Regions from separate parts of the Anaerostipes sp. 494a genome, predicted to be linked through region 1. Evidence: riboswitches for the same ligand, from Rfam matches in the RefSeq annotation. Region 1 holds a riboswitch; the other holds the start of a gene.
The links. A riboswitch is a leader RNA that binds a small molecule or an ion and turns the genes downstream of it on or off. The one in region 1 is predicted to bind thiamine pyrophosphate.
Positions count from the first base shown of each region.

Region 2: another riboswitch for thiamine pyrophosphate. It lies ahead of thiC (phosphomethylpyrimidine synthase ThiC); the one in region 1 lies ahead of thiD (bifunctional hydroxymethylpyrimidine kinase/phosphomethylpyrimidine kinase).

Region 1 is NZ_MJIF01000001.1:1,400,294-1,404,723, reverse strand. Features, by position in the region: gene BHF70_RS13110 (hypothetical protein) at 1-355, shown strand, start outside; gene BHF70_RS07030 (thiamine pyrophosphate-dependent enzyme) at 390-1,307, shown strand; gene BHF70_RS07025 (LysR family transcriptional regulator) at 1,323-2,210, shown strand; TPP riboswitch at 2,312-2,420, shown strand; gene thiD (bifunctional hydroxymethylpyrimidine kinase/phosphomethylpyrimidine kinase) at 2,594-3,412, shown strand; gene cytX (putative hydroxymethylpyrimidine transporter CytX) at 3,412-4,430, shown strand, end outside.
Region 2 is NZ_MJIF01000001.1:1,767,853-1,772,282, reverse strand. Features, by position in the region: gene BHF70_RS12890 (patatin-like phospholipase family protein) at 1-907, opposite strand, end outside; gene BHF70_RS08845 (Cof-type HAD-IIB family hydrolase) at 1,092-1,916, shown strand; TPP riboswitch at 1,951-2,062, shown strand; gene thiC (phosphomethylpyrimidine synthase ThiC) at 2,186-3,487, shown strand; gene BHF70_RS08835 (sodium-dependent transporter) at 3,515-4,430, shown strand, end outside.

The sequences.
Region 1 (4,430 bases):
AAAACAGGCAGTGGATGATTTAAGAGCAGAAGGAAAGAAAGTTGGAGTTATTAAACTTCGCGTATTCCGTCCATTCCCGGCAGACGAGCTGGCAGATGCATTGAAAAATGCAAAAGCTGTTGCTATTATGGATCGTACAGAAAGCTACAATGGAAACGGCGGACCTTTAGGAAGCGAAGTAACCGCAGGCCTTTTCCGAAAGAAGATTATGATTGATACTGTCAATTACATTTACGGGCTGGCAGGGCGTGATTTTACAGTGCAGAATGTATATGATATTTTTGCTGAATTAGAAGATCATGTAGAAAATGGAAAAGAAGTCGAGCAGTTTAAGTACATCGGATTACGTAAATAGGAGGATCGCTGTGAGCAGTTATAATATAAAAGAAATGATGAATAAACCGGAGCGTCTTGCACCAGGGCATCGTATGTGTGCCGGATGCGGAGCTACTATTGGAGTGCGTGCAGTATTGCGTTCACTGCATGAAGGAGATCATGCAGTAATCGCCAACGCAACGGGATGTCTGGAAGTGTCTTCTTTCATGTATCCATATACAGCATGGGAAGACAGTTACATTCATAATGCATTTGAAAATGCAGGAGCTACTTTAAGTGGTGTGGAAACAGCATATAAAGCGCTAAAAAAACGTGGAAAATTACCAGAAGATGCTAATTATAAATTTATTGCGTTTGGTGGAGATGGCGGAACCTATGATATCGGATTCCAGTCTTTGTCTGGTGCCATGGAACGTGGACATGATATGGTATATGTATGTTATGATAATGGTGCGTATATGAATACAGGTATTCAGCGTTCCTCTGCAACACCTATGTTTGCAGATACTACAACAACACCATCAGGAACCCAGTCAAATGGTAAGATGCAGAATCGTAAAGATCTGGCAAGTATTATTGCAGATCATGATGTTGCCTATGTAGGACAGAGTACATTTACATTAAATTTTAATGACTTACATAAAAAAGCAGAAAAAGCTATTTATACAGAAGGAGCAAGTTTCCTGAACATTATGACACCATGTCCAAGAGGATGGCGTTATAATACAGAGGATATTATGGAAATCTGCCGTCTGGCAGTAGAAACATGCTATTGGCCAATGTTTGAGGTAGACCATGGAAAATGGAATCTGACATATGAACCAAAGAAAAAACTTCCAATTGAAGATTTTCTAAGACCACAGGGAAGATTCAAACATTTATTTAAACCAGGAAATGAACATTTAATTGAACAGTTCCAGGCAGAAGTAGATAGAAGATGGGAAGATCTTCTGTATAAATGCAATCGATAAACAGGGAGAGTTTTCATGACATTACTTACCTATCAGGTATTTAAGACAATTGCGGAAGTTGGCAGCTTTCATAAAGCAGCAGATTTACTTGGACTTACACCATCAGCTATCAGCCATACCATTTCTTCCATGGAAAGTAAACTTGGCTTTTCCGTTCTCACCAGAAGCAAGGCAGGGGTAACGCTGACAAACTATGGAGAGCAGCTTCTGCCATATGTGAATGCTGTACTAAACAGTGATGAAAGTCTTCAGCAGGTAATTGCAGATTTAAATGGATTAAAGCAGGGAAAAGTAAAAATCGGAGTCTTTTCCAGTGTATGTACCAGCTGGCTGCCAGAGATACTGCATTCTTTTAGAAAAAGATATGCAGAGATTGAGATAGAAGTATTTCAAGGAACCTATGATGATGTGTTTTACTGGATAAAAAAAGGTGTGGTGGACCTGGGATTTTTATCTGTGTCCAGTGCAAAAGATCTGCCAATAGAGCCTTTGTACAGAGATCCTTTATTGTGTGTTCTTCCTAAAGCAGCCAAAAGGACTGGGACAGAAGGATATATGGATATTGAAGAAATGAAAAATTATCAGTTTGTAACTCAGAGAGACAGTACAGATGCAGATATACAGAATTTTCTTAAGGAAAATTCTTTACAGGTTCAATCCAATTATCATGTGGTAGATGATCTTTCTACCATAGCACTGGTGGAAAAAGGTTTTGGAATCTGCTTAATGCCGGAACTGGTAATGCATGATATACCATATGAAGTGGATTGTTATCCGATTAATCCGGAGGCAAGCCGAATCATAGGAATTGCCACTATGAATCCAGACTTTATGGCTCCGGCAGTCCGTATGATGTACAATCATATATTAAAGAAATATCAGGAAAAAGAATTTAAGAAATAAAGCAGATCCTCAGGAAAATTCCTGGGGGTTTTTGCTTTATAAAGGATCGGCATTTAAAATCACCTTGAATTTCCATGCTTCCGGGTATATAATGTCAATGATAAATTAGAAAGGGGAGCTTGCAGAAAGCAGGCTGAGAGTAGACTGTATAGTCTTGACCCGTGACCTGATGTGGATAATGCCAACGTAGGGATATAGCAGGATAAATATTTGCGGATATGCCCATGGCGGCATATCCGTTTCTTTTTGTACATAGGAAATTGAAGCGGACTTGTCCACTCTGTTCTTTTATAGGAAAATGTTTTCTATAAATAGAAAAGCGGCAAACTGGGGGCACCACTTTATGTCGCTGTATAAAATTAATGCAGAAAGGAAGAGAGATTATGAAAACAGCATTAACAATCGCTGGAAGTGATTCCAGTGGAGGCGCCGGCATCCAGGCAGATATGAAAACAATGATTACCAATGGTGTTTATGCCATGAGTGCAATCACTGCTTTAACTGCACAAAATACGACCGGCGTAACAGGAATAATGGAAGTAAGTCCAGAATTTTTAGGACAGCAGATGGATGCAGTATTTGAAGATATTTATCCGGATGCAGTTAAAATCGGAATGGTTTCTTCCAGTCCTTTAATTATTAAAATAGCAGAAAAACTAAAAGCTTATAATGCAAAAAATATTGTTGTGGATCCGGTAATGGTAGCTACCAGCGGTTCCAAGCTGATTAGTGACGATGCAATTGGAACATTAAAAGATGAATTGTTTCCATTGGCATGTATACTGACTCCAAATATTCCGGAAGCAGAAGTATTATCTGATATGAAGATTGCCTCTGAGGAAGATATGATCGAGGCAGCCAAGAAGATTAGTGAAACATATCATTGTGCAGTGCTTTGTAAAGGCGGACATCAGTTAAATGATGCAAATGATCTTCTCTATCGTGATGGAGAATATAAATGGTTCTACGGGAAAAGAATTGATAATTCCAATACCCATGGAACAGGGTGTACGCTATCCAGTGCTATTGCATCAAATCTGGCAAAAGGATTTGATCTGGATACATCTGTAGAACGTGCAAAAGCTTACATTTCTGGAGCATTGGCAGCAATGCTTGATCTTGGAGCAGGAAGTGGTCCTATGGATCATGGATTTGATTTAAAAGGTGAATATACAAAAGAGGCTGGGGAGGAACAAAAATAATGGACACAAAACGAACTTCTTTATTTGACAACGGATTGATCTGGTTTGGTGCAGGAGTTTCCATCGCTGAAATTCTCACAGGGACTTATCTGGCACCTCTTGGATTCTCAAAAGGGTTACAGGCAATTATTATTGGACATATTATAGGATGTCTTATGCTGTTTCTGGCAGGAGTTATTGGTGGAAAAGTCCGCAAAAGTGCCATGGAAACAGTAAAAATGAGCTTTGGACAGAAGGGCAGTCTGCTGTTTGCGTTTTTAAATGTGCTGCAGCTGGTTGGATGGACTGCTATTATGATTTATGATGGAGCATTGGCAGCTAATGGGGCACTGAATATTGGAAGATGGATCTGGTGTCTTGTAATTGGTGCTTTGATTATTCTCTGGATCGTTGTTGGAATTACAAATTTAGGGAAAATCAATACTGTTGCTATGACGGCATTATTTATTCTTACTTTGATTCTCTGTAAAGTTATTTTCTTTGACCAGGGAGTGGTCAAAGCTGCTATGGATGATAGCATGACTTTTGGTGCAGCTGTGGAGCTTTCTGTTGCAATGCCTTTATCATGGCTTCCGTTGATCAGTGATTATACAAGAGAAGCCAAAGAGCCTGTAAAAGCAACAGCAGTCAGTGCAGTTGTTTATGGACTTGTCAGTAGCTGGATGTATGTGATTGGAATGGGTGCAGCTATTTACACAGGAGAGTATGATATTGCGCAAATCATGGTAAAAGCAGGCCTTGGAATCGCAGGATTGCTGATCATCATCTTTTCAACAGTAACAACCACATTCCTTGATGCATACTCTGCAGGTATTTCCAGCGAGACAATTGTATCAGGAATCAATGGAAAAGGGGTTGCAGTTGTTGCTACTGTTATTGGTACAATTGCTGCCATTGTATATCCAATGGACAATATTACAAACTTTTTATATTTGATCGGTTCTGTATTTGCACCAATGATTGCTATTCAGATTGCAAACTTCTTTTTAATGGATCGTGATAATAGCAAAAAAACAGT
Region 2 (4,430 bases), 370 kb from region 1:
CCTTATATGCATAAAATGTATCCCAGTCAAAAGGATATAATTTATTAGGCATAATGTTATAAACAAAATCTAATCCTATCAGACTCTTTTCTTTTAACAGATTTCTTTTCCCCATATATCTTGGATCGTTCCTATGATTGAGCAATACATGAAGGTTCCTTTCCTTTTGTTTTGATATATAGGAAAAGCCATTGGAAATTCCAGCTGAAACACCAATAATGTAAGGGAACATTATGTCTTCATCCAGCAATGCGTCCATTACACCTGCACTGAAGATGGGACGAAATGTTCCTCCTTCTAATATTAAACCAGGCATATATTCTATCTCCTTTTGTTCCCTTTTCTCCAAACCTCCAAATCCTTCGGATTTCTCGGTCACGGGCTTCGCCTTCTCTGGCTCTCCTCGCCCTGCCTTCCCTCCAAATCCTTCGGATTTCTCGGTCACGGGCTTCGCCTTCTCTGGCTCTCCTCGCCCTGCCTTCCCTCCAAATCCTTCGGATTTCTCGGTCACGGGCTTCGCCTTCTCTGGCTCTCCTCGCCCTGCCTTCCCTCCAAATCCTTCGGATTTCTCGGTCACGGGCTTCGCCTTCTCTGGCTCTCCTCGCCCTGTCTTCCCTCCAAATCCTTCGGATTTCCCGGTCACGGGCTTCGCCTTCTCTGGCTCTCCTCGCCCTGCCTTCCCTCCAAATCCTTCGGATTTCTCGGTCACGGGCTTCGCCTTCTCTGGCTCTCCTCGCCCTGTCTTCCCTCCAAATCCTTCGGATTTCTCGGTCACGGGCTTCGCCTTCTCTGGTTCTCCTCGCCCTGTCTTCCCTCCAAATCCTTCGGATTTCTCGGTCACGGGCTTCGCCTTCTCTGGCTCTCCTCGCCCTGCCTTCCCTCCAAATCCTTCGGATTTCTCGGTCACGGGCTTCGCCCTATAGTCTGATGTAGATTTAACATGAATACCTCTTTTGTAAACAAAAGGTATTCATGTTAAATCTACATCTTCCTGCATGGCTCGGCTCTTACGTGTACATTATAGCATGTTTTGGTGCTTGTATGATATAATAGATTACATTAATTTATTGTGAAGAAAGTGAGAATTATTGATGAAAAATGTGAAATTGATTGCCTTGGATCTTGATGGTACTACTTTTAACAGCCGCAAGGAAATTTCCTCTCGTACAAAACAGGTTATTGCTGATGCCATTTCTCATGGTGTTTGTGTTCTTCCTGCTACCGGTCGTCCTCGGTCTTTTTTGCCTGTTGAGTTACTGGATATTCCTGGTATTCGTTATGCTGCCGTTTCTAATGGTTCTTCTGTTGTTGACCTGACACAGGATAAACCTCTTTATGAAGATTTAATGTCTGCTTTTAAAATTCCTGATGTTTTAAAGAAACTTCATGATCTTCCGGTGATTATTGAATTGTTTTTTAACGGAAGCTGTTATGCTGATAAAGGTCATTCTGAAAAGATGCAGAGCATTTTAGATGCTTTTCCTGATATTGCCCGTTTCCAGACTCCTAGAATCTTTAAAGAGAATCTCCTTGATCAGCTGATTTCGAATCCTTTTCCTTTAGAGAAAATCCATTTGCTTTTTGCTGACTTATCACTGCGCCAGGAGATTCTTGATTTTTATAAAGAAGAAGATTTTTGGGATGTTACATCTGCCTTTCGTGGAAATCTTGAGCTTACTTCTAAAACTGCAAAAAAGGGAAATGCTATTTTGAAACTTGCCCAGATACTGGATATCAAACCTGAAGAGACTATGGCTATTGGTGACAGTTTTAATGACCTTGATATGTTAAACGCTGTTGGCTTTTCTGTTGCTATGGGAAATGCTGAACCGGAAGTTAAAGAAATCGCTGATTTTATCACCAAATCCAACGATGAAGATGGCGTTGCATATGCCATCGAAAAGTTCGCTTTTTAGTTGATATCGTTCTTTTACAATGATACAATATTCTAGTAACTGAAATGGGAGCTTAAAAGACTTTTGTCTTAGCTGAGAGGAAGCATTGCTTCGACCATAAACCTGATGCGGATAATGCCGCCGTAGGGATTTGGATGCTATGATAATGGACAAATACTGAAAACATGATAATCGGTGTTTTTGTTTGTCTTTTTATTTAATGGATTTTTCAATTAAATAATATACAAAGAGTCTCCCAAAATATTTTTATCATTTTGGAGGTTAATATTATGACTTACACAACACAGATGAATGCAGCCAGACAGGGAATTATTACTGAACAGATGAAAGCAGTTGCTGCATATGAAGGACTTGATGTACAGGAGATTATGAAAGAAGTTGCTGCTGGAACAATTGTTATTCCGGCCAATAAAAATCACACCTGTTTAAAACCTTTTGGTATTGGGAATTCTTTAAAAACCAAGATTAATGTTAATCTTGGAACTTCCAGAGACTGTCTGAATCTCGATGTTGAAATGGAAAAGGTCAACAAGGCTGTTGCCATGGGAGCAGAAGCAATTATGGATCTTTCTTCTTTTGGAGATACTCATACTTTTCGTAAGAAACTGGTCAATGAATGCCCTGCCATTCTTGGTACCGTTCCAATTTATGATGCCATTGTTTACTATAACAAAGCTTTAAAAGATATTACATCCAGAGAATGGATTGATGTTTTTAAAATGCATGCAGAAGATGGTGTTGATTTTATGACTATCCATTGCGGTATCAATCGAAACACAGCGGATCGTTTTAAAGCTATGAAAAGAAAGATGAATATTGTTTCCCGTGGTGGTTCTTTAATTTTTGCATGGATGGAGGCAACTGGAAATGAAAATCCATTTTTTGAATATTATGATGAAATCCTGGATATATGTAATGAATATGATGTAACTTTAAGTCTTGGTGATGCATGCCGACCTGGATGCCTTCAGGATGCCAGTGATATTTCTCAGATTGAAGAACTGGTTACTTTAGGTGAATTAACTGCTCGCGCATGGAAAAAAGATGTTCAGGTTATGATTGAAGGACCTGGACATATGCCAATGGACCAGATTCAGGCAAATATGAAGATTCAGCAGACTATTTGTCATGGTGCTCCATTCTATGTTCTGGGACCTATTGTTACAGATATTGCCCCTGGATATGATCATATTACATCTGCCATCGGAGGTGCTATTGCCGCAGCATCCGGTGCAAGCTTTTTGTGTTATGTAACTCCTGCAGAACATCTTCGCCTTCCTAACGTTGATGACGTAAAAGAAGGTATTATGGCTTCTAAAATTGCTGCCCACGCAGCTGATATTGCAAAAGGTATCAAAGGAGCTATGGACTGGGATAACCAGATGGCTGCTGCGAGACAGAAACTTGACTGGGAAAGACAGTTTGAACTGGCTCTTGACCCTGAAAAAGCGAGAAGATATCGTGCAGAATCTACTCCTGAAAGAGAAGATACCTGCACCATGTGCGGAAAAATGTGTTCCGTACGCAACATGAACGCTGTTTTAGCCGGCGAAGATGTTGATGTTATATAAAAATATGTATGAAGGAAGGTAATATTTATGTCAAATGAAAGAAGCGGTTTCTCCAGCCGAATCGGCTTCGTCCTGGCAACTGCCGGATCAGCAGTAGGACTTGGTAACATATGGAGATTTCCGTATCTGGCAGCAAAGTATGGCGGTGGAAGTTTCTTATTAGTATATTTAATCCTTACTGTGACTTTTGGTTTTACATTGATGATCACAGAAGTTGCTTTAGGAAGAAAATCAGGAACCAGCGCTATTAATGCTTTTGGATATTTTAATAAAAAATATAGTTTTATCGGATATTTAACCAGTTTTATCCCATTTATCATTTTCCCTTATTATTGCGTTATTGGTGGATGGGTAACAAAATTCCTTTTGGTTTCCATAAAAGGTCAGACACATGCCGCAGCATCTGATACTTTCTTTACCGGATTTATCAGCCAGACAACAGAACCTATGATTTGTCTCCTAGTCTTTCTGGCGATTACAACCATTGTCGTACTGCTTGGAGTAAAAGGTGGAATCGAACGTGTCAGCACCTTTATGATGCCAATCCTTGTTCTTCTTTTAATTGGCATTTCCCTGTTCTGTATTACCAGACCGGGAGCAATGAAAGGTGTGGCTTATTATCTCAAACCGAGTATCAAACATCTTGGGCCAACAACATTTTTGGCAGCACTGGGACAGCTGTTTTATTCCATGTCACTTGCCATGGGTATCATGATTACTTTCGGTTCTTATATGCCTAAGAAATCTGACCTTGAAAAGTCTGTCAGTCAGGTAGAAATTTTTGATACCGGTATTGCATTTTTAGCAGGATTAATGATTGTTCCTTCTGTTTTTGTATTTTCCAATGGAGATCCTTCCATGCTGGCAAAAGGACCTTCTCTAATGTTTGTTATGCTTCCTAAAGTATTTGACAGTATGGCATTTGGAAATATTCTCGCAGCCG